DNA from 3 places in the Streptomyces sp. SGAir0957 genome. Region 1 is predicted to be linked to each of the others. Evidence: riboswitches for the same ligand, from Rfam matches in the RefSeq annotation. Region 1 holds a riboswitch; each other region holds the start of a gene.
The links. A riboswitch is a leader RNA that binds a small molecule or an ion and turns the genes downstream of it on or off. The one in region 1 is predicted to bind cyclic di-AMP.
Positions count from the first base shown of each region.

Region 1 (7,085 bases):
GGCCGCCGCCGGACCTTTCTCGGCGGTGGTGTCCGGCTGCCGCCCCTGGCCCGGGCGGCGGTGGGGAGCCGGTCACCTGAGCAAGGACGCTAAACCTCGGCGTAACGGGTCGGCCGCGCATTGTTCGCAACTGACCCCTTGTTTACGGGCGGTGGCGCGGAGTGACAGCCCGCTGTCCGACGCCGCCCGCTGTCAGCGCACGACAGACGCCCCATTAGGCTCCGCAACCATGGACGTACTCATCCATTTCTTCGTCGGCCTGCACATCATCGGCATCGCCGCGCTGCTCGGCGGTTTCCTCACGCAGATGTCGGCGCTGGGCCGGGGCGAGGCCCGATTCAACAAGGCGATGCTGCATGGCGCGCTGACCATGCTGGTGACCGGTGTCGCCCTGGTCGGCCTCAACCAGGCCGACGACCACACCGTCAACAACATCAAGATCGGCGTGAAGCTGGCGGTCCTGATCGTCATCCTCGGCATCGTCTATGTGAAGCGTGACGAGGAGAAGGCGGAGAAGGGCCTGTTCGCGGCCGTCGGCGCCCTCACCCTCGCCAACATCTTCATCGCGGTGCTCTGGACCTGAGCACCCGCTCGTCGTCAGGCGGGCCGCACCACGCTGTGGATCGAGGACGTCCCGTCGTAGTAGATCGACTCCTCGCGGACGTACGCGCCCGGCTTCGGCGCGTGGATCATCATCCCGTCGCCGAGGTAGAGGCCGACGTGGCTGATGTCGTCGTAGAAGAAGACCAGGTCACCGGGTTGGATGTCGGAGAGCGGGACCGTCGTGCCGGCCTCCACCTGGTCCCAGGTCGTGCGCGGCAGCGAGATGCCCGCGGCCTTCCACGCCGCCTGCGTGAGGCCCGAGCAGTCGTACGAGCCCGGCCCCGTCGCGCCCCACACGTACGGCTTGCCCTCCTGGGCCTTGGCGAACGCGAGCGCCTGCGCCGCCTTCGCCGCGTAACCGGACGAGGCGCTACCGGAGGCGCTGCCGGACGAGCCGGACCCCGTCGACCCGGTGCTGCCCGAGCCTGAACCGGCGCCCGAATCCGCCTGCTCCTGGGCCGCCGCCTCCGCCGCCGCCTTCCGCTTTTGCTCCTCCTCCGCCTTCTGCTTCGCCGCCAGCTCGGCGGCCTTCTTGCGGGCCGCCTCCTCCTTCTTCTTCTCGATCGCGGCGAGCCGCCGCTTCTCCTCCGCGGTCAGCTTCGACAGCAGCTCACGGGCGTCGGACAGCTTCGACTGCACGCTCTGCTTCGACGTCCGCAGCTCGGTCTGCGAGGAGGTGAGCTGACGCAGGTTCTCCTGCGCCTCGGTGCGCTTCTCCGCGGTCGCCCGCTGCTGCTCCTGGTAGGCGTCGACGGCCTTCTTCTGGTCCGCCGTCGCCCGGCTGAGCAGCCGGTCCTGCGCGAAGTAGTCCTCGGGGTCGTCCGCGAGGAACATCGTCGCGGTGTCGCTGATCCCGCCCGTCCGGTACTGCTCGGCGGCGAACCGGCCCAGCTCCTGGCGGGCCGTGTTCATCTGGTCGGTGCGCTTCGCGATGTCGTCGAGGAGCCTGTCGACCTGCCGCTTCTTGCTGTCGGTCTGCTCCTTGGCCGCGTTGTACTTCTGCGTGGCGGTCTCCGCCTGCCGGTACAGCGTGTCGACCTTCTTGCGCACCTCTTCGAGGCTCGGCTTCGCCGGCGCGGGCGCCGCCTGGGCGGTCTGCGACAGCAGGGCGACGGAGGTGAGGGCGGCGGTCGTGATCCCGACCGCGGGGGTGGTGCGCAGGCCACCGGTCATCCGGGAGCGGGTGCGCGGCTTGCGGTGCGACGCCAAGGCAGGCGACTCCTTCCGTGCTCCGCCTACCGGGTTAGCTGTCGGGTTCGGGCGTACGGAAGGCTGCCCTACGGCCGGCCGCCCGCTGTCGCCGACAGCGAACCGCCCGGCCGATTCACCCCAGGTTCGGTGGGTCCCCGGTTCCCTACCTCACGGCGTACGGGACTCGGCGGGGGCAGCCCGCTCGCCGCGGCGCTCGCGGTCGTGGGGACGGACGGCCCGCGCAGCACCGTAGCCAACTCGTGATGCCGCTGTGAAGGATGTTGTTCGATATGCCCGATACATTTTCGTGACCTTGGCGACAGTGCGGCGCGGTGTCCTGAAGGAGGGGGCGGCGTGTCAGTGGGTCCGCCTAAACTCGTAAGGCGATGAGCAGCCTCTTTGACGACAGCTTCCTGGCGGGCCTCCAGAACCGGACCGATGGGCCCCCGCCGCCGCCCGACAGCGAGCACGACGGACCGGAGCCCGAGCCGATCCCGGACGACCTGTTCGGCGGGAAGTTCGACGTACCCCCGGCCAGGGACGCCTACTACCGGGGCGGCGCGCCGCGCCCGGCCGTGGACGCGGCGGCGCTGCTGGAGGGGCTGAACGAGAACCAGCGGGCGGCCGTCGTGCACGGCGGCTCGCCCCTGCTCATCGTCGCGGGCGCCGGTTCCGGCAAGACCCGCGTCCTCACCCACCGCATCGCCCACCTCCTCGGCGAGCGCGGCGTGCACCCCGGCCAGATCCTCGCGATCACCTTCACGAACAAGGCCGCGGGCGAGATGAAGGAGCGCGTCGAGTCCCTGGTGGGCCCGCGGGCGAACGCGATGTGGGTCTCCACCTTCCACAGCGCCTGCGTGCGCATCCTGCGCCGCGAGTCGAAGAAGCTCGGCTTCACCTCGTCGTTCTCGATCTACGACGCCGCCGACAGCAAGCGGCTCATGGCCCTGGTCTGCCGCGACCTGGACCTCGACCCGAAGAAGTTCCCGCCGAAGTCCTTCAGCGCCAAGATCTCGAACCTGAAGAACGAGCTGATCGACGAGGAAGACTTCGCCAAGACCGCCGCCGACGGGTTCGAGAAGTCCGTCGCCCAGGCGTACGCGATGTACCAGTCGCGGCTGAGGGAGGCCAACGCCCTCGACTTCGACGACCTGATCATGACCACGGTCAACCTGCTGCGCGCGTTCCCCGACGTCGCCGAGCACTACCGGCGCCGCTTCCGCCACGTCCTCGTCGACGAGTACCAGGACACCAACCACGCGCAGTACGCGCTCGTGCGCGAACTGGTCGGGCCGGCGGAGGGGGAGGACGCCGACCCCGCCGAGCTGTGCGTCGTCGGCGACGCCGACCAGTCGATCTACGCGTTCCGCGGCGCCACGATCCGCAACATCCTCCAGTTCGAGGAGGACTACCCGGACGCGACGACGATCCTCCTGGAGCAGAACTACCGCTCCACCCAGACGATCCTCAGCGCCGCCAACGCGGTGATCGAGCGCAACGAGTCGCGCCGCCCCAAGAACCTGTGGACCAACGCGGGCGCGGGCTCCCAGATCACCGGCTACGTCGCGGACACCGAGCACGACGAGGCCCAGTTCGTCGCCGAGGAGATCGACCGGCTCACCGACGCCGGCGAGGCGAAGGCCGGGGACGTCGCCGTCTTCTACCGGACCAACGCGCAGTCCCGTGTCTTCGAAGAGATCTTCATCCGTGTCGGCCTGCCCTACAAGGTCGTCGGCGGCGTCCGCTTCTACGAGCGCAAGGAGGTCCGGGACGTCCTCGCCTACCTGCGCGTGCTGGCGAACCCCGAGGACTCCGTCCCCCTGCGCCGCATTCTGAACGTGCCGAAGCGCGGCATCGGCGACCGCGCCGAAGCCATGATCGACGCCCTCTCGCAGCGCGAGAAGATCTCCTTCCCGCAGGCGCTGCGCCGCGTCGACGAGGCGTACGGCATGGCGGCCCGCTCGACCAACGCCGTGAAGCGGTTCAACACCCTCATGGAGGACCTGCGGACCATCGTCGAGTCCGGCGCCGGACCGGCCACCGTCCTGGAGGCCGTCCTGGAGCGCACCGGATACCTCGCCGAGCTGCAGTCCTCCACCGACCCGCAGGACGAGACCCGCATCGAGAACCTGCAGGAACTCGCCGCCGTCGCCCTGGAATTCGAGCAGGAGGCCGCGCAGGCGGCCACCGAGGGTGAGGGCGAGGGCGCCGAAGGGGAGACCGGGGGTGCCGATCTCTCCGCCTTCCTGGAGCGGGTCGCGCTCGTCGCCGACTCCGACCAGATCCCCGACGAGGAGGACGACGGCAGCGGCGTCATCACCCTGATGACCCTGCACACCGCCAAGGGCCTCGAATTCCCCGTCGTCTTCCTGACGGGCATGGAGGACGGCGTCTTCCCGCACATGCGCTCCCTCGGCCAGACCAAGGAGCTGGAGGAGGAGCGCCGCCTGGCCTACGTCGGCATCACGCGCGCGCGGGAGCGGCTGTACCTGACCCGCTCCTCCATGCGCAGTGCCTGGGGCCAGCCCTCGTACAACCCGCCCTCGCGCTTCCTGGAGGAGATCCCGGACACGCACCTGGAGTGGAAGCGCAAGGGCGGCTCCGCCCCGGCGCCCTCCACGAAGGGCATCGGGGGCGGCATCGCCGCGTCACTGTCCTCGTCGCGCTCCCGTACGACCCCGGCGTTCGCCACGCGCCGCGCCAACGAGAAGCCGGTGGTCTCCCTGGCCGTCGGTGACCGCGTCACCCACGACCAGTTCGGCCTCGGCACGGTCGTCGGCGTCGGCGGCTCGGGAGGGAACGCGGAGGCGACGATCGACTTCGGCGACCCGAAGCCGAAGCGGCTCCTGCTGCGGTACGCGCCGGTCGAGAAGTTGTAAGCGGTTCTTACGTCGGGTCCAGGCCGTGGCTGCGGAGCCACGGCAGGGGGTCGATCGCTGCGCCGCCGTTCGGCCGCACCTCGAAGTGCAGGTGCGGTCCGGTGGAGTTGCCCGAGTTGCCCGAGTGCGCGATCACGTCACCGGCCTTCACGGGCCCGTTCGCCACGGTGTACGAGGAGAGGTGGCAGTACCACGTCTCCGTACCGTCCTTCGCGGTGACTATCGCCATGTTTCCGTACGCCGTGTTGAACTGCGTGCGCACGGTCCCGTCGGTCGCCGCCATCACCGGCGTCCCGTACCAGACGGGGAAGTCGATGCCGCTGTGCACGGACATCCAGTTGATGCCCGCCTGCCCGAAGTAGGCGCTCAGCCCGTGCCGCGCGACCGGCAGCGCGAACTTGGGGCGCGCCGCCTCCTTGCGCGCGGCCTCCTCGGCGGCCTTCTTGCGGTCCTCCTCCTGCTGCGCCCGCAGATCGATCCGCTCCTGCGTGCGGCTCGCCCGGTCGGCGAAGTCGCCCGCGTCCGCGGAGAGATCCTTCAGCTGCGTGTCCAGCTGGTTGTTGGCGACGGACGGTTTCACCGCGCTCGCGTCGGGCGCCGACATCGCCTGTGCCTGCCCGGCGTCGTCCCCGCCGCCGCCCACCGACGCCGCCGCGATCCCGGCGACCCCGACCACGCACACCGACGGCACCGCGATGGTCAGCAGCGCGGAACGTTTCGCGGGGGTGCGGCGCCTGGAACGGGCGGCTGAACGGGTCGCCGCGCGGCCCTCCGCACGCGTCTCCGCGCGGGGCTTGAACTCGGGCGCGGCCTCCGGCTCCGGCTCAGCGTCGGGTTCGAGTTCGAGCTCGGGTACGGGCTCCGGCTCGTCGTGCGCCTGAGGGTATTCGGCGGGGCTGTACTGGTCCGGAACGTAGGCGTGGGCCGCGGTGTCGGTGGCGGGATCGGGCTCCGCCGAGTTCCACGCGGTGGCGTCGTACGCGCCCGTGTCGTAGGCCGTCGTCCCGAAGACCGGCGCCTCGAAGGTCTGGGTGGCGTCGGGCCGCATGTCGTAGACCGGTGTGCCGTACGCCTGCGTGTCGTAGGACTGGGCGGGCCACTGGCCGGTGTGCTGCTGCTCCTCGCTCACCGCCCAGACGGCGGTCGTGTCGTAACTGCCCGTCTCGTAGCTGCCCGTCTCGTACCCGCTCGTGCCGTAGGCGTACGCGGAGGTGTCGTACGAGGAAGTCGGCCACTGGCCCGTGTTGTAGAAACCCGATTCGTGGGAACCCGTGTCGTACGACGCCGCGTTGTACGAGGTGTCGCCCGGAAGGTCACCGAAGAGGGGGTCGGCGCCGAAGCTGGTCGTGGAGTGCCCGTCGAACGCCGCGTAGTGCGCGGTCCCCGACGGATGACGGTCGTTCACCAACTTCTCTTTCGCCTCGACAACAGGGGCTGCCAGAGCAGTGTCGGCGACTGTACCCGGCGGTACGAGGGCGGGACAATCTTCGGCAGGTTTCGTGCCCCGCGTAATCGGGCAATCAGCCGCCTTTCGGTGAACTGCGGGCGCACTGTTGGCTCTGAGTTCGAGGTCCGTTCGACGATTCGCCGGATTTGCCCACCCGGTCAGGCGCCGTCAGCGCATCGTCGGCACGTCATCGGCGCGTCATCGGCGCGGCACCGGCGGTCCGTCTCAGGCCACCGTCAGGCCGCCGACCGAGTCGGCGGCAGTGCCTCCCTCCCGCGTCGGATCGGCGTCGAGCGCCTGCCGGATGCCCGTCGCGACGGCCGGGTGCACCGGCAGGGCGAGGTGTCCGATGCCCGTCACGCGCACGTTCTGCGCCTGCAGATCCCCGTGGTCCACGCACGCCGTCTCCAGCGGCACCATCAGCTGGTCGAGATCGCTCCAGAAGCTCACGAACCGGGTACGACAGCCCGGCGCGGGCCTCCTCAACTCCTCGATCACCGACGAGCCGGGGCGCATCTGCCGCACGATCGGGTGCGCGTCCGCGAGCGGCGCGACCCGGGTGCCGGCGTGCGGCGTGCCCAGCGTGACCAGGGTGCGGATCCGCTCGTCGCCGCCGAGCCGCTGCACGTAATACCGCGCGATCAGTCCGCCCAGGCTGTGGCCCACCACATCGATCCGCTCCTGGCCCGTACGCTCGCACAACTCCTCCACGTGCCGCGCGAGGAGCGTCGCCGCCGTCCTGATGTCGCAGGTCAGCGGCGAGTAGTTGAGCGACTCGACCTGGTGCCTGCCGTGCTGGGCCAGGCTGCGGCGCAGCAGGACGAAGACGGAACGGTTGTCGATGAAGCCGTGCAGGAGGAGGACCGGGGGCCTGGCCCTGGCGGGCAGTCGCGGCGCGTCCGCCAGCTCCCTCATCCCGTGGAGGGGGTCCGGGGCGCCGTCCGGCTGATCGTTCTGCGCGTCCG
Region 1 covers NZ_CP027293.1:3,534,579-3,541,663, reverse strand. The annotation lists gene C1N81_RS20825 (hypothetical protein) at 230-583, shown strand; gene C1N81_RS20820 (C40 family peptidase) at 598-1,812, opposite strand; cyclic di-AMP (ydaO/yuaA leader) riboswitch at 1,821-1,994, opposite strand; gene pcrA (DNA helicase PcrA) at 2,181-4,673, shown strand; gene C1N81_RS20810 (M23 family metallopeptidase) at 4,681-6,078, opposite strand; gene C1N81_RS20805 (lipase family alpha/beta hydrolase) at 6,346-7,085, opposite strand, start outside.

Region 2 (7,085 bases), 1.0 Mb from region 1:
GGCGACGCGATCATCCTGCTGCGCGCGATGCTCCCCGACGACAGCCTCGACGGGCTGCGCGTCTACTTCCCCGACCCCTGGCCGAAGAAGCGCCACAACAAGCGGCGCCTCATCCAGCCGGAGTTCCTCTCCCAGGTCGCCGGGCCGCTCAAGCCGGGCGCGCTCGTGCACTGCGCGACGGACTGGGAGGAGTACGCGGAGCAGATGCTCGAGGTGCTCACCGCCCATCCCGACTACGAGAACACGCAGGCGGACGGCGGGTACGCGCCGAGGCCCGACTTCCGGCCGCTGACCCGCTTCGAGGGTCAGGGCCTGAAGAAGGGGCATGTGGTGCACGACCTGCTGTTCCGGCGCCGGTAGCGGGTTTCGGCCACCCGGCAGGAGCCGGGCCCGGCCCCGTCGCGGCGCCGCGCATCCCTCGTTAGGGTCAATGAGTGGCCTCGTACCCCAGTAGTCCGCCGCACCAGGACCACGCCCCCGGCCCCCGGCCGCACGGCGCGGTCCCGCATCCGCGCTGGTGGGAGCGGAGGGGTGTACGGGCCACCGCGCTGGCCACGCTGCTCGCGGTGTCCGGTGCCGTCATCGCGGCCCTGGTCCGGGAGCAGACCGGCACGGAGGGGTTCCTGGTCGGGCTGGGCCTGGCCCTGGTGCCCGTGCCGCTGCTCATAGCGGCGTTCCGCTGGCTGGACCGGGTGCAGCCGGGCCCCTGGCGGAACCTGGTCTTCTCCTTCGCCTGGGGCGCCTGCGCGGCGGCCCTGATAGCGATCGTCGCGAACAGTTTCGCGACCCGGTGGATAGAGACCGCCACCGCCGACCCGACCGGCGCCGACACCCTCGGTGCCACCGTCATAGCCCCCGTCGTCGAGGAGAGCGCGAAGGCCGCCGCCGTGCTGCTGGTCTTCCTCTTCCGCAGACGTGACTTCACCGGGGTCGTCGACGGTGTCGTCATCGCCGGGGTCACCGCGACCGGCTTCGCCTTCACCGAAAACATCCTCTACCTGGGCAACGCCTTCGGCACCGACCAGCTCACCGGAACCGGCCCCGGCCTCTCCTCGGTGACGGCGGCGACCTTCTTCGTCCGCGTCGTCATGTCACCGTTCGCGCATCCGCTCTTCACCGTGCTCACCGGCATCGGCTTCGGAATCGCCGCCGTCCTCGCCCCCGAGCGCGGCAAGGTGCGCCGCGTCCTGCTGCCGCTCGCCGGGCTGCTCGTCGCGATGGCCATGCACGCCTTCTGGAACGGCTCGTCGTCCTTCGGCGAGTACGGCTTCTTCGCTGTGTACGCGGCTTTCATGGTTCCCGCGTTCGGGCTCGTCACCTGGCTCGCGATCTACCTCCGCCATCGCACATTGCGCACCGTGCGCACCGAACTCGCCGTGTACGTGGGCGCGGGATGGCTGGCCCCGCCCGAGCCCTTCGCCCTCGGCTCGCTCAAGGCGCGCCGCCTGGCCAGGGAGTTCGCCGCGCACTACGGCGGCAAGGAGGCCGAGCGGGCGGTCACCGAGTACGAGGCGTACGCGACCTCGCTCGCGCTCCTGCGGCACCGGGGCCGCAAGGGCGGGGCCGGCGCCGACTTCGTCGTACGGGAGCGGGCGCTGCTCGACAAGCTGTGGGAGCGGCGCCCCTACGCGCGCGCCGCACTGGCGTACGCGTCCCAGGTCGCCGCCCCCATGTGGCGTCCGCCGATGTACGCGGCGCCGATGGCGCCCGGCACCGCGTACCACCCGTACCGCTACTGACCGGTCCGGAGCGCAGGCTCAGGCGGAGGCGTCCGTGAGGCGGGTGACCTCTTCGTCCGTCAGGGTCAGGTCCGCCACCGCGAGCAGTGCGGGCAGCTGCTCCACCGTGCGCGCGGACGCGATCGGCGCGGTCACGGTGGGCTGCGCGGCGAGCCAGGCGAGGGCGACGGTGGCGATCTCGGCGCCGTGCGCCTGGGCGATCTCGTCGAGGGCGGCGAGGACCTTCTGGCCGCGCTCGGTCTCCAGGTGCTTGGCCGCACCGCCCGCGCGCTGGCTGTCCACGCGGACGCCGGGCCGGTACTTGCCGGTCAGGAAGCCGGAGGCGAGGGCGTAGTACGGGACGGCGGCGAGCCCCGCGCGGGAGGCGATGTCCTGGCGGCGGCCCTCGTAGGTGTCGCGGGAGACGAGGTTGTAGTGCGGCTGGATGGCGACGTAGCGGGCGACGCCCTCGCGGTCGGAGAAGTCGAGGGACTCCTGGAGGCGGTCGGTCGAGATGTTGGAGACGGCGATGTCGCGCACCTTGCCGGCCTTCACCAGCTCGTCGAGCGCGCCGATGATCTCCTCGACGGGGACGGTCTCGTCGTCGAAGTGCGTGTAGTACAGGTCGATGTAGTCGGTGCCGAGGCGGCCGAGGGAGGCGTCGGCGGCGGCCTTGATGTTGCTGCCGCGCAGGCCCATGAAGTCGGGGTGCCTGCCGACCTTGGTGGCGACGACGACGTCGTCGCGGTTGCCGCGCGCCTTGAGCCACTTGCCGATGATCGTCTCCGACTCACCGCCGTGGTTGCCCTCGATCCAGGCCGAGTACGAGTCGGCGGTGTCGATGAAGTTGCCGCCGCCGGCGGTGTAGGCGTCGAGCACGTCGAAGGACGTGGCCTCGTCGGCGGTCCAGCCGAACACGTTGCCGCCGAGGGCGAGGGGGAAGATCTCCAGGTCGGAGGAGCCGAGCTTGCGCAGGGGGGAGGAAGAAGTCATGCCTTCATTCAACGCCCCCGCGGAAGCGAGTGTTCCGTCACGTGGCCATCAGAGTGCCAAGCCCTTGCCGCGCAGCCACGCCGCCGGGTCGATGCCGGTCGCGTCCCCGCCGGGGTGGACCTCCAGGTGGAGGTGGTCGCCGGTGACATTGCCGGTGGCGCCGACGCGGCCGATGACGTCCCCGGTGGAGACCTTCTGGCCGACGCTGACATTGAGCGACGACTGGTGGCAGAACCACAGCTCGGTGCCGTCGTCGAGGGTGAGGACCGTGCGGTAGCCGTACGCGCCCGCCCAGCCGGCCTCGGTGATGGTGCCGCCGTGGATGGCGTAGATCGGCGTCCCGGTCGGGGCGGCGAAGTCCAGGCCCGTGTGGTAGCCGGAGGACCAGAGCGATCCGGGCTGTCCGAAGGTGCCGGTGAGCGTGTAGGAGGCGACGGGGAGCTTGTAGCTCTTGGCCAGCTTGGCGAGGCGCTCGGCCTCGGCCTTCTTCTTGGCCTCCTCCGCCGCCCTCTTCTTCTCGGCGGCGGCCTTGGCCTCGGCCTTCTCCCGCTTCGCGGCGGCTTCCTCGGCGGCCTTCGTCGCGGCGGCCTCCTCGGCGGCGGCCTGCGCCTTGGCGTCGGCGGCGTCCTGCTGCGTCTCGGCCTGCTGCATGATGCGGGCGCGCAGCGCCTCACCGGCGTCCGACTGCCCGCCGCTCATCGCGGTGAGCGGGGCGGCCTCGGCGGTGGCGGGCGCGGAGTCGTCGGCCATGAGCGCGCTGACGCCGGGCAGCGACGAGGCGTCCGGCAGGGAGTCCTTGACCGCCGAGAGGTCGGGCATGGATATCTGGACGGCGGGCTTGCCGCCCTGCGCGGTGGCGATGCCGCCCGCGCCGACGGCGGCGATCACGCCGACGCCGAGGACCGTGGAGCTGCGCGCGAGGCCGCCGCGCTGGCGGGCCACGCGGTGCTTGCCGCGGACGGGGCGGACGGACTCCTCGGTGGGGTTCCACTCCTCGAAGCTCGTGCGCGGGGCGCCGGCGTAGTCGCCGTCGGCCGGCGGGGCGGGGTACCCGGAGAGTTCGGGGGCAGGACGGTTGGACGCCACGGGGGCGCTCTCCTTTCCTTCCTTCTCGCCTACCGGGTTAGCTGACGGGTTCGGAGCAGGAAGGTCTCCTACGAGCACGGTCCCGGCGCCTGGAAAGCGTCGGAACGATGCCTGATTCACCCCAAGTTGGTGGTTCCCCGGCTCCCTTGCGGGATTAGGCGCGTGCGCACGGAGCCGTCGCTGGTGACGGCTGGGACGACCGTGCTGCGTTATCGAACGTTAATAGACAGCGGACGGTAATTCCAAGCCGTTCCTGCCCCGTTAAACCTCACAATTTCTGATGGAGTGTCAATTGTTATGCGGAGCGACGCCGTTCGGTCACCACCGGTTATGTCGATCAAGGACGGCGGACGGCGAGCAGCGCCATGTCGTCGCTGGCCCCTCCCCCGGTGTGCAGCCGCACCTCCTCGGCGAGCGTCGCGAGAAGCTCGTCGGGGCCGGGGAAGACGCGCCCGGCGAGCCTCGCCGCCGGGTCGTAGAAGACGCCCTTCGCGTCGCGCGCCTCGGAGAGCCCGTCCGTGTAGAGCAGCAGCGTCGCCGCGGGCGGGAACTCCGCCTCGGTCGCCCGGTCCGGCCAGGAGCCCAGCTCGCCGAGGCCGAGCGGGAGCGCCGCCTCGGCGGGGCTGACCACCCGGACCGTGCCGTCGCCGTGCAGCACGACCGGCTCTGGGTGGCCGCGGTTGAGGATGCGCAGCAGGTCGCCGCCGTGCGGGATCTCGGCGAGCACGGCGGTGGTGAACCCCTCGAAGTCGTCGATGCCGCGCCGCCGCGACCCCTCCCGGGCCAGCGCCCGCTCCAGGCGCTGGGCGACCGCCTCCAGGCTGTCCTCCTGCTCGGCGGCCTCCCGGAACGCCCCGATGACGACGGCGACGGCGGCGACCGCGCCCATGCCCTTGCCGCGTACGTCGCCCACGACTATCCGCACGCCGTGCGGGGTGTCCTGCACGGCGTACAGATCGCCGCCGATGAACGCGTCGGCCTGCGCCGCCTCGTACCGCGCCGCGATCGCGAGGCCCCCGATCCGCCCGGCCGGGCGCGGCAGCACCGCGAACTGGGCCGCCGCCGCGATCTGCCGCGCGGACGCCAGCTCCTCGTCGCTGCGGTGCTTGATCCGGTTCAGGAAGCAGGCCAGGACGCACACGGTGGCGACGGTCGCCATCTCGGTCCACACGCCGCTGTGGAACGACGCGTATCTGAGGTGGACGGCGACGATGGCGCCGATCGAGGCGACCCCGGCCGCGACCGTGCTGCCCAGCGAGAAGAACGGCGCGGCGACCAGCGGCGCCGCGCTGAAGAGGGGCGAGCCGGCGAACCCGGACGGCGTGCAGTACTCGTAGACCGCGCCGCCGATGATCAGCAGCAGGGGCAGGATCCGCAGGAAGACGGGCGTGCCGGGGGCGTCCGCCGGATACCTGTGCCGCCCTCCTCGCTGCCCCACCACTCGTCTCCTGCCGTCCGCGCCCGCTGTCCGGCGTCTCACCAAAGGGTTCCCGGGGAGGGGGCCGGGGGGCGAGCGGTACTGCTCCGTACGGGTCAGGGCGGGCACGGGCCGGGAAACGGAACGAGGCCGGAATCTCGGAAGATTCCGGCCTCGGCCTTCAGTAGCGGGGACAGGATTTGAACCTGCGACCTCTGGGTTATGAGCCCAGCGAGCTACCGAGCTGCTCCACCCCGCGTCGGTGAACCCAACACTACGCCATCAGGGACGACGAATGCCAATCGCGCCCGTGTCCGGCGCCTCCCGAGTGGCGTTAAGAGGACATGACCTCAACTCGACGAGCCCTCACCGCTGTCCTGCTCGCTGTCGGCGCCACCGCGATCGTGGCCCCGGCGGCGCAGGCCGACACCACGCCCAACGCGGCGGGCAACATGATCTCCCCGACCGCCACCCTGGACGCGGTCACCACCATGGCCATCCCGGCCGCGCACCGCGACGAGGTGCCCCGCACCGCCGAGCAGCTCCAGGGCCTCAACCAGCTGAACAAGCTGAGCGAGCTGCACCAGCTGACGGACCTGGTGGCGCCGGTCACCGGCCTGCTCGGGGCGTAGCGGCTCCCCAAGGAGCATCCGGACATACGAGAGGGGCAGCTGCACTCGGCAGCTGCCCCTCTGGTGTGTCAGCTGTTGCCCGAGCCGTTGGCCGAGAGCGCCGAGATGTCGTCGAGGACGTGCGACAGCGGCTCGTCCTCCTTGGCCTGCGTGGCGTTCTCCGCGCACTGCTGGTTCTGCGGGGCCGACAGGATCGGGATGTCCTGGACGCCGACGTTGACCAGACCCACGATGTTCTGGACGTTCGCCTTGACCGGCAGACCGACGCAGAGCTTGTTCAGCGTGCCCTGGACCAGGGTGAGCTGCGGGCTCTGGTCACCGTCGGCGGAGGAGTTGCCGAACGCGTCCTGAGCCCCGTTGCCGCTGGCGGAGTTGGTGCCGCTGTCGTCACCGCTGGCCAGAGCCTGGGGAGCGGCCACCGCCGACAGGCCGGCGATGGAGGCGGCGATCGTCGCGGCTGCCCACAGCTTCTTCATGTGAATTCCCTTCATGACCGAACTCCGTTGACGGAGTCACGGTTAGACAACTGGTCAGAATTACTACGGTTGCGAAGCCTGACCCATTCGGGTTAGTCGGCCGCGCGGTAAAACAAAGTTGGGCCGCCGATTCCGGCGGCCCAACGCGTACGGCGTACGGATCAGCTGTTCTGCGTACCGTTGGAGGAGAGGACCGGGATGTCGTCCAGGATGTGCGACAGCGGCTCGTCGCCCTTCGCCTGCGTCGAGTTCTCGACACACTGCTGGTTCTGCGGGGCGGACAGGATCGGGATGTCCTGGATGCCGACGTTGACGAGGCCCACGATGTTCTGGATGTTCGCCTTGGCGGGCAGACCGATGCAGGGCTTGTTCAGGGAACCCTGGATGAGCGCCATCTGCGGGCTCATGTTGCCGTACGTGGCCGAATTGCCGAACGCCTGCGACGCGTTGTTGCCGCTGAACGAGGTCGTCGGGCTGTCGTCCCCGTTCGCCAGCGCCTGGGGTGCCGCCGCCGCGGAGATGCCGACGAGAGACGCGGTGACGGCGGCAGCCGCCACAACCTTCTTCATCATGAGAGATTCCCCTTCAGTTGTTTCCGAGAGCATCCGTATCAACTACACGCGACCCGGTTTGGTTGCCCGAATTCACTCGGACGGGGGGCGACGCACCGTGCGGATAATCAGACTCTCGGCACAACGGGTGAACCTGCGGAACCATCGCGTTCCCGGGGAGTTGTTCCTTTCGCAGTAACCGGTGCCTGTCA
Region 2 covers NZ_CP027293.1:4,533,667-4,540,751, reverse strand. The annotation lists gene trmB (tRNA (guanosine(46)-N7)-methyltransferase TrmB) at 1-360, shown strand, start outside; gene C1N81_RS25210 (PrsW family intramembrane metalloprotease) at 435-1,739, shown strand; gene C1N81_RS25205 (aldo/keto reductase) at 1,758-2,711, opposite strand; gene C1N81_RS25200 (M23 family metallopeptidase) at 2,760-3,797, opposite strand; cyclic di-AMP (ydaO/yuaA leader) riboswitch at 3,809-3,968, opposite strand; gene C1N81_RS25195 (PP2C family protein-serine/threonine phosphatase) at 4,135-5,235, opposite strand; tRNA gene C1N81_RS25190 (tRNA-Met) at 5,400-5,473, opposite strand; gene C1N81_RS25185 (hypothetical protein) at 5,559-5,846, shown strand; gene C1N81_RS25180 (rodlin) at 5,915-6,322, opposite strand; gene C1N81_RS25175 (rodlin) at 6,484-6,894, opposite strand.
Region 2: linked by a shared signal. The riboswitch ahead of C1N81_RS25200 (M23 family metallopeptidase) and the one ahead of C1N81_RS20820 (C40 family peptidase) in region 1 are both predicted to bind cyclic di-AMP.

Region 3 (7,085 bases), 3.6 Mb from region 1:
CACATCGTGCGCGTCGCACACCTCCCGCAACACCCGCAGATACGCGGGGGAGTGGAACCGCATCCCGCCCGCCCCCTGCACCACGGGCTCGACGACGACCGCGGCCAGCTCGTGCGCGTGCCGTCCGACCAGCTCCCGCAACCCCTCCGCGTACGACTCCTCGTACGTGTCCGGCGGCGCGTCGGCGAACACCTGCTCCGGCAGCACCCCGGCCCACAGCCCGTGCATCCCGCCCTCGGGGTCACACACGGACATCGGCTGCCAGGTGTCGCCGTGATACCCGCCGCGCCATGTCAGGAGGCGGTGTTTCTCGGGCCGGCCGAGCGAACGCCAATACTGCAGACACATCTTGAGGGCGACCTCGACCGACACCGAGCCCGAGTCGGCCAGAAACACGTGTTCCAGGCCGTCCGGGGTGATGTCGACGAGCCGCCGCGCGAGCCGCACGGCGGGCTCGTGCGTGAGCCCGCCGAACATGACATGGCTCATGCGCTCCAACTGCCCGCGCGCCGCCTCGTCGAGCACGGGGTGGCGGTAGCCGTGGATCGCCGACCACCACGACGACATGCCGTCGACCAGCTCCCCGTGCCCGGCGACCCGCAGCCGCACCCCGGCCGCGGACTCCACGACCAGGGGCTCCTGCCGACCCGGCATGGGTCCGTACGGATGCCACACATGCTGCCGGTCGAGCGCGAGCAACTCGGTCACACGTGCGTCAGGCATTCGGTGCGACATCCGTCCCCGCGCCCCGTCGCCGTACGGCCACCAGATCGGTCCGCGCCGCAGGCACCTCCGCAGGCACCTCCGCAGGCACTTCCGCGGCCACCTCGCCACTGTCACCGGCGCACACGGAACCGCAGCCGCCCGCCCGGTGCTCGGGCAGCGTCACCTCACCGGCGCCCTCCACCTCGAACCCGGCGTCCGCGATCATCTCCAGGTCTGCCTTGCCCGCCTGCCCCTCGCTGGTCAGGTAGTCGCCGAGGAAGATGGAGTTGGCGATGTGCAGCGCGAGCGGCTGCATCGAGCGCAGATGGACCTCGCGCCCGCCCGCGATCCGCACCTCCACGTCCGGGCAGACGAAGCGGACCATGGCGAGGATCCGCAGGCAGCGCTGCGGCGTGAGGTTCCACTCCTTGGCCAGCGGCGTCCCCTCGAAGGGGATCAGGAAGTTCACCGGCACCGAGTCCGGGTCGAGCGCGCGCAGCCCGAACACGACGTCGACCAGGTCCTCGTCGCTCTCGCCCATCCCGGCGATCAGCCCGGAGCACGCCGACAGACCGGCCTCGTGCGCCTTCCGCACGGTGTCGACCCGGTCCGCATACGTGTGCGTCGTCGTGATGTCCCCATAGGTGGCCTCGGACGTGTTCAGGTTGTGGTTGTACGCGTCCGCGCCCGCCCCGCGCAGTCGCTCCGCCTGCCCGTCGGAGAGCAGCCCCAGGCAGGCACACACCTCGACGTCCTCGTTGTCGGACTTGATCGCGTCGATGGTCCGCGCGACCCGCTCCACGTCCTTGTCCGTCGGGCCGCGCCCGCTCGCCACCAGGCACACCCGCTTGGCGCCGCCCGCGACCCCGGCGGCGGCCGCCCTGGACGCCTCGTCCGGCTTCAGCCATGTGTACTTGAGGATCTCCGCCTTCGACCCGAGCCGCTGCGAGCAGTACGAGCAGTCCTCGGGACACAGCCCCGACTTGAGGTTGACGAGGTAGTTCAGCTTGACCCGGCGCCCGAACCACGTACGGCGCACCTTTCCGGCCGCCGCCACCACGTCGAGCAGGTCGTCGTCCGACGTCGCCAGTACGGCGAGCGCCTCTTCACGGCTCGGCGACTCGCGCCGCAGCCCCTTGTCCACCAGCGTGTTCAGCAGGTCCATGGCGCCTGATCCTTGCCTATCGAAGCACCCCGGCGAAAGGAGACTTCGTACAAAGGACTGCGTTCGAGGTGTGGGTATTACCACACCGTGACCCGGTGGCGAGGCGACTAGGGTCTGTGCATTACCTACAAAAGCATCTACTACAGCGTCTATCACCAGAGGGAGTCATGGCCACCACCTCCACGCGGGCGTTCGGCTGGCTCGACGCGCAGCGCCGCGCCCGTGAAACCGCCGGGCTCGTCCGTACGGTGCGCGCGCGCCCGGCCGACTCCCCGCTCCTCGACCTGGCGAGCAACGACTACCTGGGCCTGGCCCGCCACCCCGAGGTCGTCGAGGGCGCGGCCGGGGCCGCGCGCCGCTGGGGAGGCGGCGCGACCGGTTCCCGCCTGGTCACCGGCACCACCGAGCTGCACTGCGAACTGGAGCGCGAATTGGCCGAGTTCTGCGGTTTCGAGGCCGCGCTCGTCCTGTCGTCCGGCTACGCGGCGAACCTCGCCGCCGTCACCGCGCTCGCCCCGCACGGCGCGCTGATCGTGTCCGACGCCGCGAACCACGCCTCGCTCATCGACGGCTGCCGGCTGGCCCGCGCCACCACCCAGGTCGTCCCGCACGCCGACCCGGCCGCCGTCCGCAAGGCCCTCGCCGCCCACGAAGGACCGGCCGTCGTCGTCTCGGACACCGTGTTCTCCGTCGACGGGGACCGGGCTCCGCTGGCCGAACTGGCGTCACCGTGCCGGGAGTTCGGGGCGGGTCTGCTCGTCGACGACGCGCACGGTCTGGGCGTGCTCGGGCCCGGCGGTCGCGGCGCCCCGCACGCCGCGGGCCTCGCGGGCGCCCCGGACACGGTCGCCACCGTCACCCTCTCCAAGTCGTTCGGCAGTCAGGGCGGCGCGGTCCTCGGCCCGGCACACGTCATCGAGCATCTCGTCAACGCGGCACGTACGTTCATCTTCGACACCGGTCTCGCCCCCGCGGCGGCCGGGGCGGCGCTGGCCGCCCTGCGTCTGCTGCGCCGCGAACCGCGCCGCGCGGACCGGGCGCGCGAGGTCGCGGGCACCTTGCACCACCTGCTCACCGCCGAGGGTCTGTCGGCCGTGCGGCCGGACGCCGCGGTCGTCTCGGTGTGTGCTCCGTCACCGGACGAGGCGGTGCGCTGGGCCGCGGAGTGTCGTGCGGCCGGGCTCTCGGTCGGGTGTTTCCGCCCGCCGTCCGTGCCCGACGGCATCTCACGGCTGCGGCTGACCGCCCGCGCCGACCTCACCGACGAACAACTCGGCGAGGCGGTACGGGTGATCAGCCGCACGGCTCCGATCGGCGCGTTCACCGTAAGGAGTCGATGAACCCCTCCCATGCGGAGGGGGTGAACACGAGCGCGGGTCCCGCGGTGTTCTTGGAGTCGCGGACACCCACGAGTCCGGCCGTGTGCCCCGAGGTCAGGGGGGCTGTCTCGACGCAGTTGTTGGCGCCGGTGCTGCGGCTGCTGCGCCGCCACCGCGCGCCGCTCAGCGACGAGCTTGAGGGAACGGAAGGAACATGCCGAGGCAGTGCATTCATGGTGCCCCCTTCGCAGTGCCGGGCGGGGGCGAGGTGTCGGCGTCCTCGTCCTCGTTATCCGGCGATCTTTGCGATGAATTCCAACGAGTCCTCGGGTGACATGGCACGGAGGAGAAGAGCGTCGAAGGCGTCGGTGTACGCCTTGAGGTCTTCTTTCCGTTCGAGGTAGAGGCTACTCGTCAAATGGTCGAGAACAACCACATCCAGATCAGAAGTGTTCGGAAATGAAAACACAACGAAAGGGCCGGTGAGGCCGATGTGGCCACCCGCGGAGAAAGGCAGCACCTGAATCCGGACATGTTCCATCTGTGCCGCCTCGGCCAGGTGTGCCACCTGTCGGCGCAGAATCCCCGCTCCGCCCACTTCGCGGCGCAACACCCCTTCGTCGAGCACCGCGCTCAACTGCAACGGAGACTGCGTCCGCAGCACCTCCTGGCGCGCGAGCCGCACCTCGACCAGCGCCTCGATATGTGAGTCGGGCATGTCGGGCAGCACCGAACGTGTGACCGCGCGCGCATACGCAGGTGTCTGCAACAGACCCGGCACCACGCTGGTCTCCAGCGTCCGTATCCGGCACGCCTGCGACTCCAGACTGATGAAATCGCGGTACGACGGCGGCAGCAGCCCCCGATACGCCTGCCACCAGTGATGACCGCCCGCATCCTCCGCACCGGCCAGCGCCACGACGAGGTCACGCTGGTGCGCGTCGGCTGTCTCGAACGCGTCGAGCAACCGCAGCACGTCCGACGCCTTCACGCCGCTGCGGCCTGTCTCGATCCGGCTCACCTTCGACTGGTGCCAGCCGACGAGACGGGCCGCCTGGCCGCTCGTCAACCCGGCCTGGACTCGTAACGCGCGTAGCTCCGACCCGAGTTTGCGACGACGCACCGCGGGACCGTACTTCATGCCGACTCCTCAACGCTCTACGGGCCGCGTCACCGGGCTCCTTCCCGGCCCGATCAACACGGCCTTTGAGCAGACGGTAGAGGAACCGGTGTGCGCGCGCCCAAATACGGTCTACCGTCGCAGAGTTCACCGCATCGAGCGACAGATATATGCATATCTTGGGGGATCGACAACACCGAAGGGCATCCAAGTGGCACTCTGGCGCGAAGCAGAAGTCGGAGGCCGCACGCCAGCGCACCGCCAGAGTCGCAGGCGCGGCCCCGGTGGGAAAGGGACGACGTCGCCATGGCAGACCACCAGGAAGCATCCGTCACGCTGCCGAGCACTGCCGCCTCGGTCTCCGCTGCCCGCCGGTACGTGAGTACCGTGCTCGCGGAATGGGGCCTGCCGGGGGACACCGACGCGGCCGACACGGTGCGCCTGATCGTCTCGGAGCTTGCGACCAACGCCGTGCAGCACACGCTGGGCCAGTCGCCCACGTTCACCATCGACGTGGAGCTCGAACGCGACGAGCAGCTGCGGATCGGCGTCACCGACAGCCACCCGCGCTACCCCAAACGCCTGCCCGCCGCCGTCGCGCAGGACAACGGGCGCGGCATGGTGATCGTCCGCAGCCTCACCGCGGAGTGCGGAGGCCGCCTGTCGGTCGCGCCCACGGCGGAGGGCGGCAAGACCGTGTGGATCTCCCTGCCGTGGATCACCGGGCTCAAGGGCAGCGCGTCCCGCCCCAGCACCGCGTGCTGAACGCGGCGCGGCCGGTCACCCCTGTGCGTCCGCGTCCCGGTCATCCCTGTGCGTCCGCGTGGGGACGTGCCCGGCGCCTGGCCCGCCCCCACGACTGTCACTTCTGAGCGCGCTCAGCGCACCCGGCCGTACCAGACGCTCTTCGTCCAGATCTTCTGGAGCCGCACCACGTCACCGGTCTTCGGCGAGTGCCAGATGCGTCCCTTCCCGGCATAGATGCCGACGTGGTAGACGCTCCGGCCCGAGTGGAAGAAGACCAGGTCACCTGTCTTGCGGTGGGACGCGGAGACATGGCGGGTCTTGTTGTACTGCTGGCCCGCGGTGCGGGGCAGCTTCTTGCCCGCCCGCTTGAACGAGTAGAGCGTGAGCCCCGAGCAGTCGAACCGGTGCGGGCCCGACGCCCCCCACTTGTACGGCGCACCCTTCTTGGAGGCCGCGACCTTCAGAGCCTTGGTCGAGGCCGTGGCCGCCGATGCCTCGGACGCGGTGCCGGGGACCATCAGCCCCGCACCCGCGACCGCCAACGTGAGGGCCGACGCGGTGCCGGCCCGGGTCAGCAGCGACGGAACACGATTGAGCGCAGTCATGCGCAACCCTTCGTCTGCCGCCTGTGAAGGATGACCTGTCGGGTTCGGGCAGGCGAAGATGCCCGGCCGCGTGCGCGGCTTCACCCCAAGGGCCGATCGGACACCACCTTCGTCAAGGTGGGCCGGTGGCCCGTCGTGCCTGGGTCCTCCACTCCTGCCGATGCACTTCTGTCGACCTGGCATCCGCGCGGCGGCAGGACTCGGCGTCCGCGCGGACCGCCCCGCCGCGGCGGCGGGGGCTTGTCGTCGAAGGGATCTTCACGCACATGTGGGGTGGAATCCGAGTTGAACCGGCGGTAAGTGAGGCTCCTCACGCTTGACCCGTTCAGGTGGACACTGCGCCTTTCGAGTCCCGGCAGCGACCCTCGACCACGCGCGCACCAGGCACGGAAGGCCGGATTCCGGAGTTCGCGTACCACCGGAGCGCAACTCGGGCCGCCTCGTCGACGTACGCATATCTAGGCTGTTCGGCGGTCCACCATCTGGACCGTTTCGGCCCTGACGCAGACGGTTCGTGTCGGAAGTGACCGAAGGTGACCGTAACCGGGCGAGGTTGGCCGTGAACGGCCTCTGGTCGATCGCATCTGACCTTCGGTCGACCGTCAGCGACCGCCCGCCGACCTCAAGCGACCTCCCGCCGACCGCGAGCGGCCTCAGGCGACTGTTTCCGGCGGCAAAGTGACGCGCCGGGTGCGCCTCTCCCCGTCGAGGACGCGCAGAGCCCGCTCCAGGGTTGCGGCGTGCACCTCGCTCTCACCCCGCCGGTGCATCAGTTCCAGCGCGTCGCGCAGCTCCGTCGCGCGGCTCACCAGCGCCTGCGCCGCACGCAGCCCCCGGTACGTGTCCTCGCCGCGCGCCGGATTGACGCGCGCGAGCAGGTCGACCACCGCCAGATAGCTGTCGACGAGCGCGCACTCGGCGCGGGTCAGCGCGGGCAGCGGCGGAAGTTCGGGCGGATACATACGGCGCGTCACCGCCCGGCCGGAGCGCCGGGCGCACCCTTGCGGCCTTGTACGACCCGGTCCACCAGGCCGTACTCCACCGCCTGCCGCGCGTCGAGCACGGTGTCCCGCTCGATGTCCCGGCTGATCCGCTCCTTCTCCTGCCCGGTGTGGCGCGCGAGCAACTCCTCCAGCCGTTCGCGCGTCCGGACCATCTCGCGGGCCTGGATCTCCAGATCGGAGGGCTGGCCCTGCGCCGGCTCGGGGAGCGCGGGCTGGTCGAGCACCAGGCGTGCTCCCGGCAGCATCGACCGCTTGCCCGGCGTCCCGGCCGCGAGCAGTACGGCGGCGACGGACGCCGCCTGCCCGAGGCACACCGTCTCCACCTCGCAACTGACGTACCGCATCGTGTCGTAGACCGCCGTCATCGCGCTGAACGAGCCGCCGGGGGAGTTGATGTACAGCGAGATGTCCCGGTCGGGC
Region 3 covers NZ_CP027293.1:7,132,367-7,139,451, forward strand. The annotation lists gene C1N81_RS37190 (adenosylmethionine--8-amino-7-oxononanoate transaminase) at 1-723, opposite strand, end outside; gene bioB (biotin synthase BioB) at 716-1,870, opposite strand; gene C1N81_RS37200 (8-amino-7-oxononanoate synthase) at 2,038-3,210, shown strand; gene C1N81_RS37205 (DUF397 domain-containing protein) at 3,191-3,424, opposite strand; gene C1N81_RS37210 (helix-turn-helix domain-containing protein) at 3,479-4,330, opposite strand; gene C1N81_RS37215 (ATP-binding protein) at 4,616-5,074, shown strand; gene C1N81_RS37220 (C40 family peptidase) at 5,188-5,661, opposite strand; cyclic di-AMP (ydaO/yuaA leader) riboswitch at 5,665-5,795, opposite strand; gene C1N81_RS37225 (hypothetical protein) at 6,315-6,623, opposite strand; gene C1N81_RS37230 (ATP-dependent Clp protease proteolytic subunit) at 6,632-7,085, opposite strand, start outside.
Region 3: linked by a shared signal. The riboswitch ahead of C1N81_RS37220 (C40 family peptidase) and the one ahead of C1N81_RS20820 (C40 family peptidase) in region 1 are both predicted to bind cyclic di-AMP.